One region of the Paenibacillus sp. DCT19 genome, then DNA from elsewhere that is predicted to be linked to it. Evidence: riboswitches for the same ligand, from Rfam matches in the RefSeq annotation. Region 1 holds a riboswitch; the other holds the start of a gene.
The links. Region 1 has a riboswitch for FMN ahead of DMB88_RS15650 (DMT family transporter). Riboswitches for the same ligand answer to the same signal wherever they lie in the genome.
Positions count from the first base shown of each region.

Region 1 (9,631 bases):
CTACGATCACGTTCACTGCGGAGTTTAATAAATATCTAGAGGTTGATCTTTGAACTGGTATCATCGAACTTTGAAATAACTAGTTACTACGGAAAGTAGGATGCCAAGTGTTAACGTTGAAGAAGGTTGAGCTTCAGGGACATGATGTATTTGAACTCATGCAGGGACATCTTCAAGACTCACACTGGTTAGATAGTTCCATTTATTTAACAGAAGAAGTAATTAATAAGACTGAGTTTGTAAAGATATGTAAGCATTGTTTAGTGAATTTTAACTATTACGGTCCGACTGAAGTCAACCAAGTCGAATGGAAACAGATGAAGCAAATGGCCGATTCATCTGAATCCGAAAGTACTAAACAATTGTTAGCGGAAATTGATTTTTGGGCAATCGAATGCTTCGAAAATCATTCGTGCTTCACAATCTGTGGTATATAACTTGCGGAAATACATTAAAGCGAAATTTCATACTAGTTTAATAGAGAAAAGGCAGTCGTTCTTAAGGAACGTACTGCCTTTTTCGCTTGTTGTGATGTTAATTACGACTAGTTAATCTGCTAGTTCAAGATGAGCGAGTGGATATTTTCGCAATTATAAGCAGATTGGATAAATCTATTAGAAAGGGTTCTGATATCAAATCAGACGGTAGCCCGGTGGCAAGTTGCCTGTACGTCTAATTCTACGGATCTGAGCCAGTGTCAGCCGCTCATTCGATGCGATTAGCGACTCAACATCCCCTCTGCGCAGGAAATCATCCAATTCTCGAATGCTACGGTTACCCCGCAGTACAACGAAATTATCTCTGAAGCGAGACCGATCGAACAAAACCAGAGTAGCGAACGGGTTGGTAGAGAAGAATCGCAGGCTCTCGATCCCTGTCAGGACTGAGTCAATATCGCTTATGCCGAGGTTGCCACGGTAGACTCTTCTTAATCCTCTGAAATTCTCTTCACTATACACGGTTAAGCGGGGTAGATAATTTGGGAGATTGAAGCATTTTTGTTATCCATATAATATACCTCCTTAACATAGTAAACATTCATCCTGGAAGCAGGAGATGCTATGAGACATCCTATGAAAAAGAGAGGACAAATGTGTGGACGAATCTATCGGATCAAAATGCTGATGCGAAATAGTACGCGATTATAAAATGAACTTGAATAGTGTTCTGTAGCTTGACAATCACAAATTTTTTTATAAGAACAAAGACTGAAAGATTTAAATTAACATCATAAATATTATGTAAACTAAATATAAATTTTATTTTTTACTTAGTTCAAGAAGAAATAATAAAAGTACCCAACAGAATGGGTCTGATGGGTAGTATTGTGGTTATTTACTTATTATCTTTAATGGGGAAGGCACATCAGTTATTGTTCATCAGCTTTAAGGGGTAAAATCGACCATTATGAGCTATTTTGTCCAACGGTGCATGGCCTGCTTCATTCGCATAAATGGACACTTGGAAGGTGTTTGTTCATCATCGGATAGGAAATATTGTTTCCATTCCAGGTTACCTTCCTGACCGTACCATTTCAGAGAAGGGTGCGCTGGGACAGCGTCGTAGTCCGTCAGACGTTTACGGATAAGAGTTTTCATTTTACGACCGAGAGGCGTGCTGTCATTAATGGATTCGAACACCCAACGCGGCTGAAAAGCCAACATGAAATATGGGAAATGCCGACTCGCTCTGAGCTTATGAGCAGGTGTCGCACAAAAGCAAAAATAGGGCTCCCCGTCAAAGCAAAATTCCCAAGTCGAATCATTCGGTTCTGTTGATATGTGTTCGGGCCAGGGAGATTCATCTTGTGCAGTAATCCGACTGAGTAATTCCCAGAAAAGAGACTGGTACTGTTCGACTGAGGTATGTTCAAGTAACTCCTTTGGTGTGTCACAGATAATGACTAAGGAAGCATATTGCCCTGTATCTCTGGAGATTGTTCCGTACTGACCTAACAGATGGGCTATGTCTTCGACCGCTTCTTGGGAACGTGGATCATGTGCAAAACCAAACCTTAAATGTCCGGACAGAAAGCCAACTCTTCCCGGTACACAGGGGTACGTGTTTCCATCGTCTGCGATCATATTTGAAAACTTCAAATAAGCATCCTGCTGCCAATTCGGTAATTGCTCAAACCCATGCTTTATTTGATCGGCACTGAACAGTTCCGTCATCTACTCCCAACTCCATTCCACGTGATGCTATTACAGTATTAATGGAGGAGGTATTGGGTGACTGTCCCGCAGTCGAAGTTATTCAGAAAAACACGGAGCGGATCGCTTCAACTCCGAAGTATACTCCAAAACCAATCAGACAAATACCGGACAAAATGGAGATAGAGCGCAAAACGACTTCATTCTTAAACTTGTGGAACCGACTTGCCATCCAGGCCATAATAACGTCCCAGATTAGAATGCCGATGAATATTCCCAGACTGTATAACAACAAATGTGGCGTATCGGCATGTTTGGCTGTAGTTGCGAGAATAGATCCATAGATGCCAAGCCAAAATAAAATATTGAGTGGATTGGAGAGAGCCATTAGAAATCCAGATATAAAGGACTTTTTAATTGAAACCTCTGTGAGAGAGTAGCTTTTTGTGCTTTGTTTCAGTTTGGATAGTGTCTCCACGCCCGTATACAGAAGAATAAAACTACCAAAAGACCATAGAAAGGATCTTAATAATGGCGTGTCCAAGAAATGAGCGACACCAAAATAGATGAACAACATGTACACTAAATCTGCGAACATTGCACCTAAACCAAGAATCCATGCATGCAAAAAACCGTGCCGGGCTCCCGATCCAATTGTGCAGCGTTAATGGGACCGATTGGAGCCGACAAGGATATTCCAAGAATTACATAACTCAGTAATACAGACATATCTGATTCACTCCCAGTAGACGAAATCGATCCATTGAACCTTACATCACAAAGACATGAGATGAGATGCAGGGTACAAGTTATCGTATTCTCCGTAAGAATGAAAAAGAACAACACAGAGATGTAACTATGTAGAATGAATGTTTAAAGGTTCGATTCAGGCACGATATCCAGTTGAATAGGGGTGGCATGGTATCCATTGCATGAACTCTCTTCGCATGGACATGCTGACAAACCAACAATGAGGTCGGTTAGAGCTTTCATTTCAACATAATCACCAGCACGGGACTCAGGTGCGACCACATTGATGTTTCCCTTATCATCCACTACCGTATTCATAAACAAGTTAAACGGATAATGTTGATCTGGTGGTAAAATTCCAAAAGGTGCGAGTGCCATGTTTAAATTATGATAACAACTGGCGTGATCCTTCTTGTCGTACAACACCTCATACATTTCAGGTCGACAAGCGGAGTTGAAGAAATCATGAACTCCGACAGTATCCTTAGTTATCGTTAGTATAGGTTGGTATCGATTAGAATATAGAGATTGCCCAGGTTTGATCCGGTACGAGCACAACACGTCAAGGGTTACTCCGGGATCAAGGCGATGATTAGCGTCAAGTGCATCATAAGCTACAAAGTCAACGACCTGTTGTCCTTTGAGGTCGGTTATCCGAATTAATGCTCCCTTACGAACCATAAGTGCATAGCCTGTTTTTGCAGGAATTGTAACCGGATAAGCTGGGTTCTCTTGTTTGGTTGGATTCATTCGTAAACTGACCTCCGCATACTTTTGACTACAGTATGCGGAGCATACTTCGCTTTCATGCACAAACGCAATTAGGAAGGAAATAATGGGTTACCCTTCATGCCAATCCAGAGCTCGGATGCTTCAAGCTGTCCAGCAAGATGTAACAGCCAGTCCTCACGTCCTTTGGTTGCCATCACCTGAACACCCATCGGCAAACCTTCAGGCGTCATATGAACAGGCACACTCATCGCAGGCTGACCGGTTAAATTGGCAAGCTGCGTATAAGGGGTGTATGTGAGGCTAGGTTCAAACATTTTATAGATCATATGCTGCTGTTCTAGCTTGTCTAGTTCGCTAACACGCATTAAATGTTGGATCTGCTCGGCATGAGGTGTGAGCTCTCCGATCTGAGGTGCAGGATACGCATTGACTGGCGTAACATAGAAGTCATAACGGGTGAAGAGGGTAGACATTTGCGCCGCAGCAACGTCCCATTCAGCCAAACTATGAACAAACTCAGCAGCAGATACCTTTTTGCCTGCTTCAGCTAGAACCCAAGACTCAATCTCCATATCATCTGCAGTTAGCTCTCTACCCATAGCATGCTCCATAGAAGCGATCATCGCGGCCATTTCGCCGCTATTCATCATGTAATAGTTTTCCATTAACCGTACACCATTGACTGGGCTTAATTTCTCTTCAACCTCATGGCCTTGCTCTTCTAACCAACGAACGACCTTATACACGGCTTGTTTCGCTTCCTCACTTACAGGAGTGCCTACTGGAGAATCAGTGGTATATGCAATTTTTAATTTGCGTTGATGAGGATAATTGAGGTCTGCCAAGTAGCTGCCCGGGAAAAGAGGGCATGGAAGGCAGCTTCAGGTTGAATGACTTGCAACGTATCCAGCAACGCAGCGCTGTCTCGAACCGTGCGGGATAATGCAAAATCAATAGAAGCTCCCTGCCATTGACGACCAACACCAGGTCCTACTGGAGTACGTCCTCTGGTCGGCTTCAGACCGAACAATCCGCTGAAGGAAGCAGGGATGCGGATTGAACCTCCTCCGTCACTGGCACCAGCAAGAGGTACAATTCCAGATGCTACTGCGGCTGCGGCACCTCCGCTTGAGCCACCAGGAGAGTGATTCGTATTCCATGGATTGCGTGTAGGTCCATGCAGACGGGGCTCAGTAATATTTTTCAGACCAAACTCTGGGGTGTTCGTATGTCCGATAATAATAAAACCAGCTTCACGCAGCCGAGAGACAAAGTTAGAACTTCGTAACGCCCGGTGCTCCTTCAGAAGACGGGAGCCTGAAGTTAAGATTTGACCCTCTAGGGATTGAGAAATGTCCTTAAGTAGCAAGGGAACACCAGCAAATGGTTGTTCTCCTGGGCGAATCATGCTTGCTTCCTGACGGGCTTGTGCTTCATATGTACGAATTACCGCATTAAGCTGTGGGTTCACTTCTTCAAGTCGTGCATATGCTGCTTCGAGCAGTTCGATCGGTGATACTTCACGGGAGCGTACAAGCTCTGCTAAACCAATAGCATCATAGGATGTATATGAAAATGAAGACATTAAGCATCGTTCCTTTCTAAGGTGGGTATCCAGTGTTCCATATGTCATCGTACCATCGGATTGCAGAAAAGACAAAAGCACTGTTCATCCATTGGGATAGACAGTGCTTTTTTTATAATATCGTTTGAGAAGTTAACGTATATGTTAGGGATGCATCCTGCGTAAGGAATTACTCTGTACGAAGCTTAGGGGCTGCATCAGTAACGCTTGATGAGCGCTCCTGCTGTTTGGAAATGGCAAAGAGTGCAATCCATATTAGGATAAAACCAACGAGCTGTTCCCATGTAATCAACGTACGGAAAGCGATCCAGTTAACGAGTACACCCGCCATTGGGAAGCTAAGTTCTGCCAGTGTAGCCACAGAGGCTTTTGTAGAGGACAAGCCTTTATAGTATAACAACAGGCTCAGAAGTCCAGGCAATAAAGCTTGACCCAATATATTTAGCACTACAGCCGCTTGTTCGCCTGTTCCGGAAGGCAATGTCCATGCGGCTCCTTCATGCCATGTCATCAAGAAGAGCAGGGGCAGAGCAACTACGAACCGCAGAGAAGTGACTGTCTCATATCTTGCTTGACCTAGCATCAATCGACCCATTACCGTAGATCCGCCCCATAGAGCAGCAGCTCCCAAGGATAAAAGGCTCCCTGCATGAACCCAGGTATTCCAGTTTCCAAGAGGGAGTGTGAATCCAAACGTGAGCAAATAAGTTCCTGCAAGTGCAATGAAGAATAGTCCCCCAAAGCGACGCGGCAGCGTTTCTTTGAGAAGTAGCTTAGCCAGTACAATAGCGAACAATGGCTGCATTTTTTGCAACAAGAGAACGGTATTGGGATCATTGTTGGTTAGCGCCATTGTGAACAACACCGTTGCGAGTGCTGATCCACCCCAGGAAATGAAGATTACAGCAATCCAGTGTCTAGCACGTAGATTTTTCAAGTCTGCACGGAATTTCCATAAGACAGGAATGGCGACTAGACTGACAATGATGTGCTCAATAAGTACAATTTGAGTCGAGGTCATGGTCTGAAGCAAAATAATTCGGAACAAGGGATCTACGCCCCACAATGCAGCGCCAATCACAACAAGCCAAAATCCAGTGTTGCTTCGTTCTTTCCGATAGATCGTTGAGGCAGTTTGATTCTTTTCCATATTCAGGACTCCTTCGTCAGAACACGGAATCTTCAGTTGGCAAAATCGACAAAAGCCCCCGTTCTGGTGAATCACCAAATAAACGGGGGCTCATCCATGCATATGTCGTTAGGGAAGAAGACTTCCCGTATAACGGCATGACATGTGTTGATCTTCTCTCATCCGGACTGTACCGTCGGCCTTGGAGTCTCACCAAGTCAGTCGCTGATACCTATATCAGTCAGCGAGTCGCGGGCTGGTTCCGAAGAACATCACCGCCGGTTGGGAATTGCACCCTACCCGAAGATCCTATTCAATTGTTTAGTATGTTGAACAAGTTGTAACATCAATGATTTCATCTTAATCTTGTAAGCGCTAGCAGTTCAAGTGTTTTTTTCAGAAGATGATATTCCAGCTTCCTTGCTGTCTGCGAAGAAGAACAATCTGTCCAGAATGATATGCATCATGTATGATCCATCGGCTAAGGGCAAGTCCCCAAGTGTCCTCGGTATCCATGTATTGTGCATCTAGATGAGATTGTTGCAAGGCTGCAAGTTGGGTTCGTAATTGTTCAGCAAGTGCTGTAACGCTCTTCACTAAGTCATTCCATCCTTGCTCGTCTGATGCATCTCCCGAATCACCAAATGTCGCGACATTACTTGCTGCGGCTGGAACGGAGGTAATGCCCTGTATACGTTGCGAGATGCGAAGGTTGTAATAGTGCATATGGTTTACCAGCTGCCAGATGCTCAGTCCACCTGAAGACGGAACCCAGGCAGCTTGTTCAGCGGTGAGCCCCTCCAGTGCCTTGGCTACAGGTACAATCCAACTACATTGATCCCATATGCTGTCTTTTTGCGTTAATAAGATGTCGATTGCAGATACAGTCATTCGTTGTTCCTCCTCGTTATCGTGGTTTGCTAAGTGAAATAAGTTGATCATCAGCACGACAAAATAGATGACCTGCAACTTAGATGACACTTTCATTCAGCATAGGAAATATAAGGATAAATATACCATAACTACGCGATCTTGTGATGATACATCCTTCATTATGGATTACAGAGCTACAGTGGTAACAGTCTATAATCATCTGATGTATATTTATGTTAATATTAGGAGGGACGGAGGGACATTTTGCGAAAAAGTTTAATTATAGTTGGTCTATGTTTGCTTGTTATATTAGGATTTGGCGCGATGCAAGGGTTACATGTGAATGAAATCAACGCATTGCCCCATGATGGTCAGATTGTAAAATCCAAAGAAATTCATGGTTACGGCCAAGTGGTATTGTTTGTAGATCATCAAGACCAGAGTTTTGGCATAGCCAAACTTGAAAAGAAGTTCGGTTTCTTACATCGTTTTGATGGAAGCTCATATGGTCGTACGGTCGAGGAAGGCAAGCCGTTTGAGGCTACTAGTCTAGGTGATCCTAATCGCTTTATAGTTGGGGTAGTAACACCCAGGGAATCCAACATCGAATACATAGCGGTCGGTAATCATCTGAAGGATGTTTCGTCTTCGCAATCTTACGAGCTCTCCCTTGAAGAAGTGAAAGCTCATCCGAATGACTACCAACTTGAAGAGATTGACGATCAGTATGCACTGTTTGTATTAGATGAGTATACCGAGGAGAACTGGACAATAAGAGCTTTTGATCAAGATGGAAATATCGTTGCAGACAAGATATTTGGCGATGAAGTAAGATACATGAATGAGGAGAGAGCCGATTGAAAAGAGTTATTGTTACGACGATTGGGATAATTGTGATCAGCTTTGTATTGTTAATAGGCATGAATCTCCTTGGTTCACCTTTTCCTGTCGTTGTTGAGGAGCGTCCGGCAGTTCCAGGAGAGCGCGAAGTGAAGGTTCATGAAGGAGGTAATTCAATGCTTCAATTAATCTGGTGGAAAGAGTAGGGTTGAAGCAGAGGAATTATATCAAGAAATGAAAATATCTATGAAGTGTTCTGACTGTGGGAGGTTATGGTTTTTTGGATGGGTTTGATGAGAAGCCGAGTGAGTATGTGCTAGTGATAGACAACAAGTGACCAAAAAATGTATAAAACCTTGTATAGCTACGTGCTATTCGAGGTTTTTTTAATTCCAAAATTTGCAAACTTGAAGAATTAACTATATAATACATATATACTTTATAAAAATAAGTATTAAATCATCATCGTTCAGCGCTGATTCATACCGTCATACAAGTCATATCCAACTAAAACTATGATTGGAGATGTGTCTAATGGGGAAAAGTTATTTGCTGAAAAATGGTTGTGTCGTATCAATGGATGCCTCGGTTGGTCAGTACAAAAGGGCAGACGTCTTGATTGAGGATTCTTTAATAATAGCTATCAAGCCTGATCTGGAGTGCGCCGAAGCAGAGGTTATCGATGCATCCGATATGATTGTGCTCCCAGGGCTGGTAGATACCCATCGTCATGTGTGGGAGTCCCTGGTTAAGACAACAGGAACGAATTGGTCGCTTCCTGTGTATTTGCAGAATCTCTATTATGGAGCAATGGGAAGCAAGCTTCGGCCTCAAGACAGCTACATCGCGAATTTGTTAGGATCTTTGGAAGCGCTTAATGCTGGAGTGACAACGGTATTGGATTGGAGCATGCCATACTCTTCAGAGCACACAGATGAATTGATTCGCGGGCTTCAGGATGCTGGAATTCGTGCGGTGTTTGCGCAGGGTGTTCCTGGAGAAACGAATTACTGGAATAGAGATAGTCTCCTTACATACTCCAACGATGTACGTAGAGTGAAGCAGCAATACTTCTCATCAAAGGATCAATTGCTGACGTACGGTCTTGCCATTCGAGGTCCGGAATTCAGTCACTGGGATACAACGGTCAAAGAGATTCATCTTGCAGAGGAATTAGACGCCATATGTTCCATGCATGTAGGATTCGGGACTTGGGGAAGTGTGGATCGTTCGGTAACAAAGTTACATGAGGCTGGTCTATTGAGTCCGCGAATCAATGTGGTTCATGGCAATACGATGGGAATTGATGAGTACAAAATGCTTGCTGATCAAGGTGCATCACTTTCTGTTACACCTGAGGTAGAAATGATGATGGGGCACGGATATCCGGCGACTGGATATTTTCTGGAGAATGGAGGCACACCAACACTCGGTGTGGATGTGGTAACATCTACGGGTGGCGATATGTTTTCCCAGATGAAGTTTGCCCTGCAGGCAGAGCGGTCAAGAGCGAATGAACAATTGCTGCAGCAGGGAGAAATGCCTGGAGAGCTGAATCTGCAGTCGAGT
Region 1 is NZ_CP029639.1:3,422,400-3,432,030, forward strand. It holds gene DMB88_RS15620 (ATP-binding protein) at 1-53, shown strand, start outside; gene DMB88_RS15625 (hypothetical protein) at 633-959, opposite strand; gene DMB88_RS15630 (YqcI/YcgG family protein) at 1,413-2,174, opposite strand; partial or broken gene DMB88_RS15635 (LysE family transporter) at 2,257-2,882, opposite strand; gene DMB88_RS15640 (DUF1989 domain-containing protein) at 3,027-3,653, opposite strand; partial or broken gene DMB88_RS15645 (amidase) at 3,725-5,220, opposite strand; gene DMB88_RS15650 (DMT family transporter) at 5,390-6,370, opposite strand; FMN riboswitch at 6,517-6,661, opposite strand; gene DMB88_RS15655 (DinB family protein) at 6,746-7,240, opposite strand; gene DMB88_RS15660 (hypothetical protein) at 7,487-8,083, shown strand; gene DMB88_RS15665 (hypothetical protein) at 8,080-8,268, shown strand; gene DMB88_RS15670 (amidohydrolase family protein) at 8,597-9,631, shown strand, end outside.

Region 2 (9,631 bases), 740 kb from region 1:
AGCTGTGGTTAAGCCAACTGCGGATGAAATTAGCGCTTATTTTGAAGAGATATCCAGTTACCAATTACAACTGCTGGAATACAACGAAACAGTTTTGGAGTATGAGTCTATGCAAAAAGGTATGCTGCAGATTGTTGATTTTATATACGATCGATTCGACATATTTGACCTATTAATAAACGGTTCCAATGGCTCAAACAAAGAGCATTATATCGACTCTTTAATGGAACTTGACCTCTCGTCTACCCAAGCCTACATCCATAAACTATCACAATTAAACATTCTGCAACATAGTCCACCAGCTCATCTACTCTCCATTCTTGTTAAACAAAGTTACCGACAAGTACTGGAAATCGTTGTATCCAGAATGAATCGTGAAGAAGCATTTGAATACATGCAGCTCCTTATCCCTTTTTTGTATGCAGGCTGGACTAGTTTATTGGAAACACAAAATAATTCAAACAAAGCAAAGGAGGAGAAACAATGAATCGTTTCGCAATTGGACATGTTTTAATACAAACCCGACGGTTGGAACAAGCTGTGGAAAATTTTCGTGCACTCGGTTTCACCGTAACTTACCGAACAGACCCCGCCAAGGCACATAATGCGCTCATCTATTTGCAGGATGGCTCGTTTCTTGAATTGTTTAACCCCAAGCCCATCAACCTCCCTGATTCGCTTCTCACAACCGTATTTCAGCTTCTGCGGCCATTTCATCCAGCAATGGTCAATCGTTTCCTCTATTACCTGAACAGCCCGGAGGGCTTAAATGATTATGCGCTCGATAGCATCAATCCTGCACAAGCTATGATAAACATCAACTACATCAAGCAGCAAGGTGCGAAACTGGGCAAAACCATAAACATGAGTAAAACATTAGCTACTGGACAAAAGCAGACTTGGTGGACGGCAGTTCCACGAGAACCGCGTCTTCCATTTTTCATGAGTGATTATGAGCCAGCAGTGACCTGCACAACAGAAGAAGTCACTCATCGTAATGGTGCACTTGGTATACATAAACTAGTAATCGATGTACCTGATCTAGAGGCTTGGATGTCTAAATACACCCCTTTCATCGGAGAAGCAATGAGCGTTAAAACCGAAGAAACATGTACAATCACGATAGGTAAAAATCACATCATTCTATTACGACAAGCCAATCAGTATGGTATATCTGAAATTCACTTACTAACATCACACCAAATGGAGAATCCAATCCAACTTGCACCTAATCATGCTCTTGGTTCAGCCATCTTCATGACATCTATATAGTAATTACATTTGGACAATACAACCGTGGCTAAACGTGGGATTTACTGTGTTGTCCCTTGAGCTTATGCTTTCGTCTGTCCCGTTGCTGCTGTAACAGTCGGAACCACATGCGCCATCCACCTTCAACTTGAAGCACACGGGTAAGCAGCGTAATCCCAGCAACACAAAGTGCTGTCATCCGAATCTTTATTCTGCCATCAAGCTCTGTTCTGAATTCCATTTCGTCTGACCACACCGGCATAACCTGAAGTACGGGTGTTTGATCAAAACGAATCTGATATGTGAGATAACCAATGATAATGGACTTGATACTCCAGACCCAACCGATCAGTACCGCTGTGTATGGTGCATCGCCAATCCCGATATGGGTAGTCCAGGAGAGCCCAGTCATATGTACATGTGTGAGTGTTTGCTTGAGCCAAAGCTTTAGCGCATCGGTCGCCCGCAACATTACCTTTACATCTTTCGCCCATTTCTTAACTTTACGTTTGTTAACCCGTTCACTTCCCTGAGTTTCCCCTCTGGAATGGTTCATGGATTGCTCCGTCTTGACCAGAAAACCTTCCTTCATATTGCGAAAAACAATGCTAGGGATCTCATAGTTCATTCGCACAATCCCATAGAGAAGTCGGACATTAATATTGGCGTAATCATCATTTTTATGTTTACGGAATGTAAAATGTACATGAACATTTGAGATGAGGACTGCGACAATCAGCAATACGAACAACAAACCGATTCCTCCAAGCCAAATCCACACAGGCCTTACCTCCAAGGCTACAATTCTTTTCCTGTTTAGTATGACACTATATATTGGAAAAAATTCATAGCTCATAGAAAAACCGCTGAACGTAAACAGTCCAAGCTTTATCCTCTTCCGCGACAAGAAAACACGAATAGACCGAAACCTTTATGTACAAAGGAATCGGTCTACATATTCGAGTAAGACGTTAACATCGGTTCAATCATTTACTTATTTTCGTAATCTCCGTCATCCAAGTCCTCTGCAATGTCTAATTCATTATTATCGATTACCTCATCAAATGAATCCGTCTGATCATTCATATCCAAGTTTACTTGCTGACCATCCAGCTTATCGAACAAGAGCTGCGTCTCTTCCTCCAGGTTCTCCGTATCCTCGAATAAGCCCGGCTCAGGAAGATCCTTAATTGTAGCAAGTCCGAAATAATCCAAGAATGACTTGGTTGTCCCATACAGGATGGGACGTCCAATAGCCTCTGCTCGTCCCACTTCATGAATCAAATCCTTGTTCACTAACGTATGAATGGCACGTTCAGACTTCACGCCGCGAATCTCTTCAATCTCCACCCGAGTAATCGGCTGACGATATGCCACGATCGCAAGCGTCTCCAGGGCTGCCTGAGATAACGAAGTACGCGCTGGAGAATAGGCAAGCTTCTCAAAATAAGAGGCATGTTCCGGCAATGTACCGAGCTGCACTACACCTGCCAGTTTGAGAATCTGAACCCCTCTTCCCTGATTTGCAAAATCAGCGACCATTTCCTCCACCGCATCAGACACCCGTTCCGGTTGTTGATCTACAATTTCGGCAATTTGTTTGATACTCAGACCTTCTTCTCCGGACAAAAACAGCAGGCCTTCAATAATCGACTTCAATTTCGGAAAATCCATGATTCCTTGCTTCCCCTCTCCACTCCATAACAATATCCTCAAACATCCGTTCCTGATAACAGACGATCTGCTTCATCTTCATAAGCTCCAAGATCGCAAGAAAGGTAACGACGATTTCATGCCGATAGATCTGATCATCTAACAGCTTCGAAAACAACAACTTACCTCCTGGCCCTACACGCTCCAGAGCACCCACAACATCACGAATACGATCCTTAACCGATATTTCATCGCGTTGAATACGAGCAACAGTCGTTCTCTTCTCAGCCTTACGTAACGCCTTCTGAAAAGCAGCGATGAGATCCGAGGTATGAAGACCCTGTACCGGATTCGATTGTGTCTCCACAGGCATATAAGGTCTAAGATCTTCAGGCTCCTTGGAGAAAATGAGGCTGCGCTCCCACTCTCGCTCATGCAAATGTCGTGCAATTCCTTTGTACTTGCGATATTCAATCAGACGTGCAATCAGTTCAGCACGTGGATCATAATCTTCATCTTCGATATAATCATAATCCTCAAAATCCTCAATTACCGGTGGCTTGGGCAGTAATAGCTTGCTTTTGATTGACAAAAGTGTTGCAGCCATTACGAGAAATTCACTTGTAATATCAAGCTCCAATTCTTGCATCGAATGCAGATACGCCATATATTGATCGGTAATATCGCTGATGGGAATATCCTGGATTTGAATCTCTGCCTTGTCGATCAAGTGAAGCAGCAGATCCAAAGGCCCTTCAAAAGTCTCCAGTTTGTATGTAACTACCGTCACTAGACGAATCCTCCCGCCAGAAAAATACAAAACCCTGCTAAGCCGCCGAATTCGGTCTCCCGTTTTCGTCTGCGCAGAGCAGGGCACTACATTAAATAAGCACTATTTTAGCTGTTTCGTCAAGTTCGCCATTTCAATTGCTGCCGTAGCCGCATCCCAACCTTTGTTGCCCGCCTTCGTTCCAGCGCGTTCAATAGCTTGCTCAATGTTCTCTGTAGTAACGAGACCAAAGATCGTTGGCACGCCTGTTTTGAGGTTAATTGCTGCAACACCTTTTGCCATTTCATTACATACATAATCGTAATGAGTTGTTGATCCACGAATGACTGTTCCTAAAGTGATAACCGCATCATACTTGCCACTCTCGGCCATTTTTTGTGCAATAAGCGGGATTTCAAAGGCTCCTGGAACCCACGCCACATCTACTTCATTGTCTTGCACGCCATGGCGTTTGAAAGCATCAAGTGCACCGCTAAGCAATTTACTCGTAATAAATTCGTTGAAACGTCCTACCACTACTCCATATTTTAATCCTTCTGACACTAAATGTCCTTCAAAAAAGTTTGGCATTATTAGTCAACTCCTATAATTAGTATGAGATATAACCGAGATAACTTATTAATTTTTTCTTCCACAAATTACATATGAATCGAAGTTCAATTATTTTTCATTTTGCTCGATATCGTCAAACTTCAGCATGTGTCCCAGCTTCGCTTGTTTCGTATGCAGGTACAGCGTATTATCCTCATTTTCTTGCATCTGAATCGGTACCCGTTCAACCACTTCTAGGCCGTATCCTTCTAAGCCTTTGATCTTGCGTGGATTATTGGTCAACAATCGAATCTGGCGAACCCCAAGGTCTTTGAGGATCTGAGCTCCTATTCCATAATCACGAAGATCCGCAGCGAACCCAAGCTTCAGGTTGGCATCGACTGTGTCTAACCCTTCTTCTTGCAACTTATAGGCTTTGAGCTTATTAATTAGTCCAATGCCTCGACCTTCCTGCCTCATATAGAGTAGAATGCCATTGCCCTCTTCATCAATCTGTCTGAGCGCCGCATCGAATTGAGGCCCACAGTCACAGCGATGAGAGTGGAATACATCCCCTGTAAGGCATTCGGAGTGTACGCGTACCAATACAGGCTTGGAACCGTCAATCTCCCCTTAACAAGGGCTACATGTTCCTTATTATCCACCGCATTGGTGTATGCAACTGCCTGGAATTCACCAAAATCCGTCGGCATCCGCACAGCCACCTCGCGCTGTACCAGCTGTTCCTTCTCATTCCGGTACCGAATCATGTCCTGAATGCTGATTAGCTTCAGATCATGTTTACGCGCGATTTCCTGTAGATCAGGCAATCTCGCCATCGTACCATCTTCCTTAATTACCTCACAGATCACGCCTGCAGGGTATGAACCACACATGATTGCCAGATCAACCGCAGCTTCCGTGTGTCCAGCACGACGCAGTACCCCGCCTTCTTTGGCGATGAGCGGGAACATGTGACCCGGTTTGCGGAAATCCGTACTTTTCGCATCAGGATCTATTAAGCCTTTCACCGTAACGGAACGTTCAAACGCAGAAATGCCGGTTGTTGTATCTTTGTGATCAACTGACACGGTGAATGCCGTTCCATGAAAGTCCGTGTTTTGCTGAACCATTGGTTTGAGGTTAAGTTCGTCCGCACGTTGTTGTGTAATCGGTACGCAGACCAGACCTCTACCCTCGGTGATCATGAAATTAATGACTTCAGGCGTAGCTTTATCTGCCAAAGCGATGAAATCACCTTCATTTTCCCGGTCTTCATCATCCACAACGATTACGGGTTTCCCTCGCATCAGATCATAGATGGCTTCCTCGATTGGATCGAGAATGGATTGCTCTGTCATACGTCTCCCTCCAATTCTTTTATCTGTCTTCTCCGTTCTCGTGTAAAAAGATTATTCATACCTATATTTTACGCAAAGCCGTGATTAGCTAGAAACTCTTCACTTAACCTTTTAGGTTTTGTTTCTGTCGAGCTGGAGTGACCCCTTCCATATTGAAGCAAATGATCTACATATTTACCCAAGATGTCACATTCAATATTGATGGTATCTCCAGTTTTCTTAAAATTCAGCACAGTCTCTCCGATTGTGTGAGGAATAATGGAGACCGTGAATGATCCAGAAGAGGTGTTCACAACGGTAAGACTAATGCCGTCCAAGGTAACAGAACCTTTTGGAATCAAGTATCTGAAGAGATCGTTATCATCCGGTTTAATTTCGAAAACAACCGCATTCTGATCACGTGTAATACTGCCGATTACACCCGTGCCATCCACATGCCCTTGCACAATATGTCCACCAAACCGGCCACCAGATAACATGGCTCGCTCTAGGTTCACTTTGCTTCCAGATTGCAGATGGTTCAAGTTTGTATGTCGATACGTTTCCGGCATTACGTCAGCGGTAAAACCATCGCCTTCGAGCGTTGTTGCCGTTAGACATACTCCATTTACTGAAACGCTATCGCCAATTTTCATATCATCCATGATGGCGGAAGCTCCGATGTTCAGCACCAATGCTTCGCCTTTTCGACCAATGCGTCGAATGTGACCGACTTCTTCTACTAAACCGGTAAACATGCTACCGCCTCCTTTTTGTACAACTTCTTAGCACTCACGCTTAATCGATCTCCCTTACTCTGGCCAGACCGGAATACCGCCAATGCTAATATTATCTCCAACTTGCTCGATTTCGAGTTGATTCAATTGAATCGCCTGACTCATACGCTCAACTCCTTCAAACCGGAAACTTCCCGGCGTATCATAACCACCCACGATTTTGGGAGCGATGAACATGAGCATACGATCCACGAGTCTAGCCTCTAGCATGGCGCCGTTCAACGTACCTCCACCTTCGAGCAAAATAGATCCAATCTCACGTTCACCCAGCTTGCTGAGAGCATTGAGCAGATCAACTCGTGGCCCTGGTCCACAGCGGATAACCTCTACACCATATGCCTCAAGACGCTCAGCCGCTTCCGGGCTCGCTTCGTCTGTTGTCAGTACCCAGGTTGGTGCAATGCCATCCTTGACCATTTTCGAGCCTACAGGCAGGCGTAGCTTGGAATCCACTACGATTCGCACCGGATGGATGCCCTCCACTTGCAATCGAGTCGTCAATTCAGGATTGTCCGCAATGACCGTCTCAACACCAACCATAATTCCTTGGTGACGATGACGAAGGGCATGCACAATCTCGCGAGCAGGCTCATTAGAAATCCATTTACTATCTCCACTGCGAGTAGCAATCTTGCCATCTAACGTTGAAGCCGTTTTGAGGGTCACAAACGGTAAACCTGTGGTGATGTACTTAATGAATTTTTCGTTAAGGCGTCTTCCACGTTCGCGTAATATGCCAACCTCAACTTCAATTCCTTGTTGTCGAAGCATGCTGATTCCTCTGCCCGATACTTGGGGATTAGGGTCTTCACAACACACCACTACGCGCTTAACCTTTTCATGGATCAGACGCTCGCTACATGGAGGTGTTTTGCCATAGTGGCTACAAGGCTCCAGAGTAACATATACCGTACTTCCTTCGGCATCACTGCCCGCCATGTTTAATGCGTGTACCTCGGCATGACCAGTACCACGTTTCAGATGTGATCCCAGCCCCACTACACGGCCTTCTTTAACCACAACACAACCTACAACGGGATTAATACCAGTCTGTCCCTGTGCCCGTTCTGCCATATCCAATGCGAGTCCCATATAAAATTCATCATTGATCATTTCCAAGTCCGTCACCCCACGGTCTAATCTATTTTGTTAATATCCTCTCCTACTGGAGAAAATGCTGTGCATCCTCATCATAAAATCTTTTCAAATTTCACTATGGAATATTTAAGAATTCTGTTATGAAAATAAAAAAATCCCCGTCGAACATTCCGTTCGATGGGGAGAAGAGAGACAAAGCGTCGTCGCAAGACAGCATTGATACATTGGTCATCTAGCGCACAGAATCACTACCTTGATTCGATCCAGGTAAGTGAAAACAAACACATACCCTAATGAAATTCATTCTAGGTAAAGCGCTTCTAAGACATAACCTATGTATGGAGCGAATGGGAATACCCGTTATCTCCATGTACAGCTGTATAACCCAACTGTACACCAATACATCTGCAAATGCAGCCAGAAGCTGCACTCTCTCCTTCTCCCATCCAGACTATACTGTCGGTTCTGGAATTGCACCAGATCAGCCATCTGCATCAGCAGACAGGTCACGGACTTTGCACATCCCCATAATTGATTACATGAACATGTGCATCACCGCCGGTAGGGAATCTCACCCTCCCCGAAGGATTGTTGCGTTATTAATTGGATGTTAGCACTTTAACGTCAAAAAATCAATTGTTTTTTGTTCCTTTTTGTCACATACTAACTTTTAATAAGCGAAGAATGCAAAAAAAACCTTTAGTGCTTCTTCAACAGAAGCACCAAAGGTTTCCTGAAAAACATTATTGATTTCGTACGACTTACGCTTCAACAACTTCAACAGTTTCCATTTTGTCGCTTCCTTCGAAAGCGTCAACGAATTCCATACCTTTGGTCACTTTACCAAATACAGTATGTTGTCCATCCAAATGTGGTTGTGGTTGATAGCAGATGTAGAACTGGCTTCCACCTGTGTTACGGCCAGCATGCGCCATAGCCAATGTTCCACGCTCATGTTTGTTCGGGTTAATTTCACAGTTGATTGTGTAGCCAGGACCACCAGTACCATTTCCTGTTGGGCAGCCACCTTGAGCTACGAAGCCAGGGATAACACGGTGGAAAGTCAAACCATTGTAGAAGCCGGAGTTTGCCAGTTTCTCAAAGTTCGCTACTGTGTTTGGAGCTTCTTGATCGAACAGGTCGATCAGAACTTCTCCGCCGTTTGCCATTTTGATTTTCGCTTGTTTCGCCATATGTAAATGACTCCTTTCGTATTGACCATCATTAGTGGTGCTAGAAGCATATGACCCTAGGCCAAGCTTAATAGCACTTTTCATAGTGTACACCGAAATGCGTTCAACCGCAAAATAATCAGCAACTTTTTTCGCACAATACGGCTAAATAAAGGTGATATCTGCCCTGCTCGCCCTTATCTACATGTTGCATTTTTGCTGATATAACATTAAAAAGAAGGCAAAAGAGCAACGCTCCTTTGCCTTCTTCCTAAATAAGTTACTGATTTACGAAGCTACTGTACTGCCGTCCACGCTATCTAATGAGATTAGCGAGTTACTGGCTGTTTAGCGATACGCTCAGGTACCAAGTCATTCTGAATGATGTCCTGATATGTCTCACGACGAACGACTACATCACCTTGACCGTCTTTGACAAATACAACCGCTGGACGACGAATCCGGTTGTAGTTACTCGCCATGGAATAGTTGTATGCCCTGTGCACGCTACGGCAAGCAAGTCACCGCTTTGTACTTTTGGCAATTCCAGATCCCAGATCAACATGTCGCCACTCTCGCAGCATTTACCCGCAACTGAAACGGTCTCTTGAACGGCTTCGTTAGCACGGTTTGCAAGCACCGCCTCATACTTGGACTCATAGAGCGCAGGACGTGGGTTATCCGTCATTCCACCATCTACAGCAACGTATTTACGTACGCCTGGGATGTCTTTGCTCGTACCTACTGTGTATAATGTGGTTCCAGCTTCACCAACGATACTGCGACCTGGCTCAACCCAGATCTCAGGTACATCATAACCGATTGTAGCAAAGTGATTTTTAACCGCATCTGTAATAGCCTTCACGTATTGTGAAACTTCAAGCGGTGTATCTCCATCGATATAACGGATTCCGAATCCTCCGCCAAGGTTAACCACTTTGAATGCAACATTCAGACGCTCATACACACTTGCCGCAAATTCAGCAACACGCTGAACAG
Region 2 is NZ_CP029639.1:4,161,619-4,171,249, forward strand. It holds gene DMB88_RS18840 (TetR/AcrR family transcriptional regulator) at 1-487, shown strand, start outside; gene DMB88_RS18845 (VOC family protein) at 484-1,272, shown strand; gene DMB88_RS18850 (DUF2953 domain-containing protein) at 1,301-2,032, opposite strand; gene scpB (SMC-Scp complex subunit ScpB) at 2,242-2,925, opposite strand; gene DMB88_RS18860 (segregation and condensation protein A) at 2,894-3,694, opposite strand; gene ribE (6,7-dimethyl-8-ribityllumazine synthase) at 3,797-4,264, opposite strand; partial or broken gene DMB88_RS18870 (bifunctional 3,4-dihydroxy-2-butanone-4-phosphate synthase/GTP cyclohydrolase II) at 4,355-5,586, opposite strand; gene ribE (riboflavin synthase) at 5,655-6,323, opposite strand; gene ribD (bifunctional diaminohydroxyphosphoribosylaminopyrimidine deaminase/5-amino-6-(5-phosphoribosylamino)uracil reductase RibD) at 6,378-7,481, opposite strand; FMN riboswitch at 7,891-8,052, opposite strand; gene DMB88_RS18885 (peptidylprolyl isomerase) at 8,222-8,653, opposite strand; partial or broken gene lysA (diaminopimelate decarboxylase) at 8,962-9,631, opposite strand, start outside.
Region 2: it holds a riboswitch for FMN, as region 1 does, so the genes downstream of both, ribD (bifunctional diaminohydroxyphosphoribosylaminopyrimidine deaminase/5-amino-6-(5-phosphoribosylamino)uracil reductase RibD) here and DMB88_RS15650 (DMT family transporter) in region 1, are expected to answer to the same signal.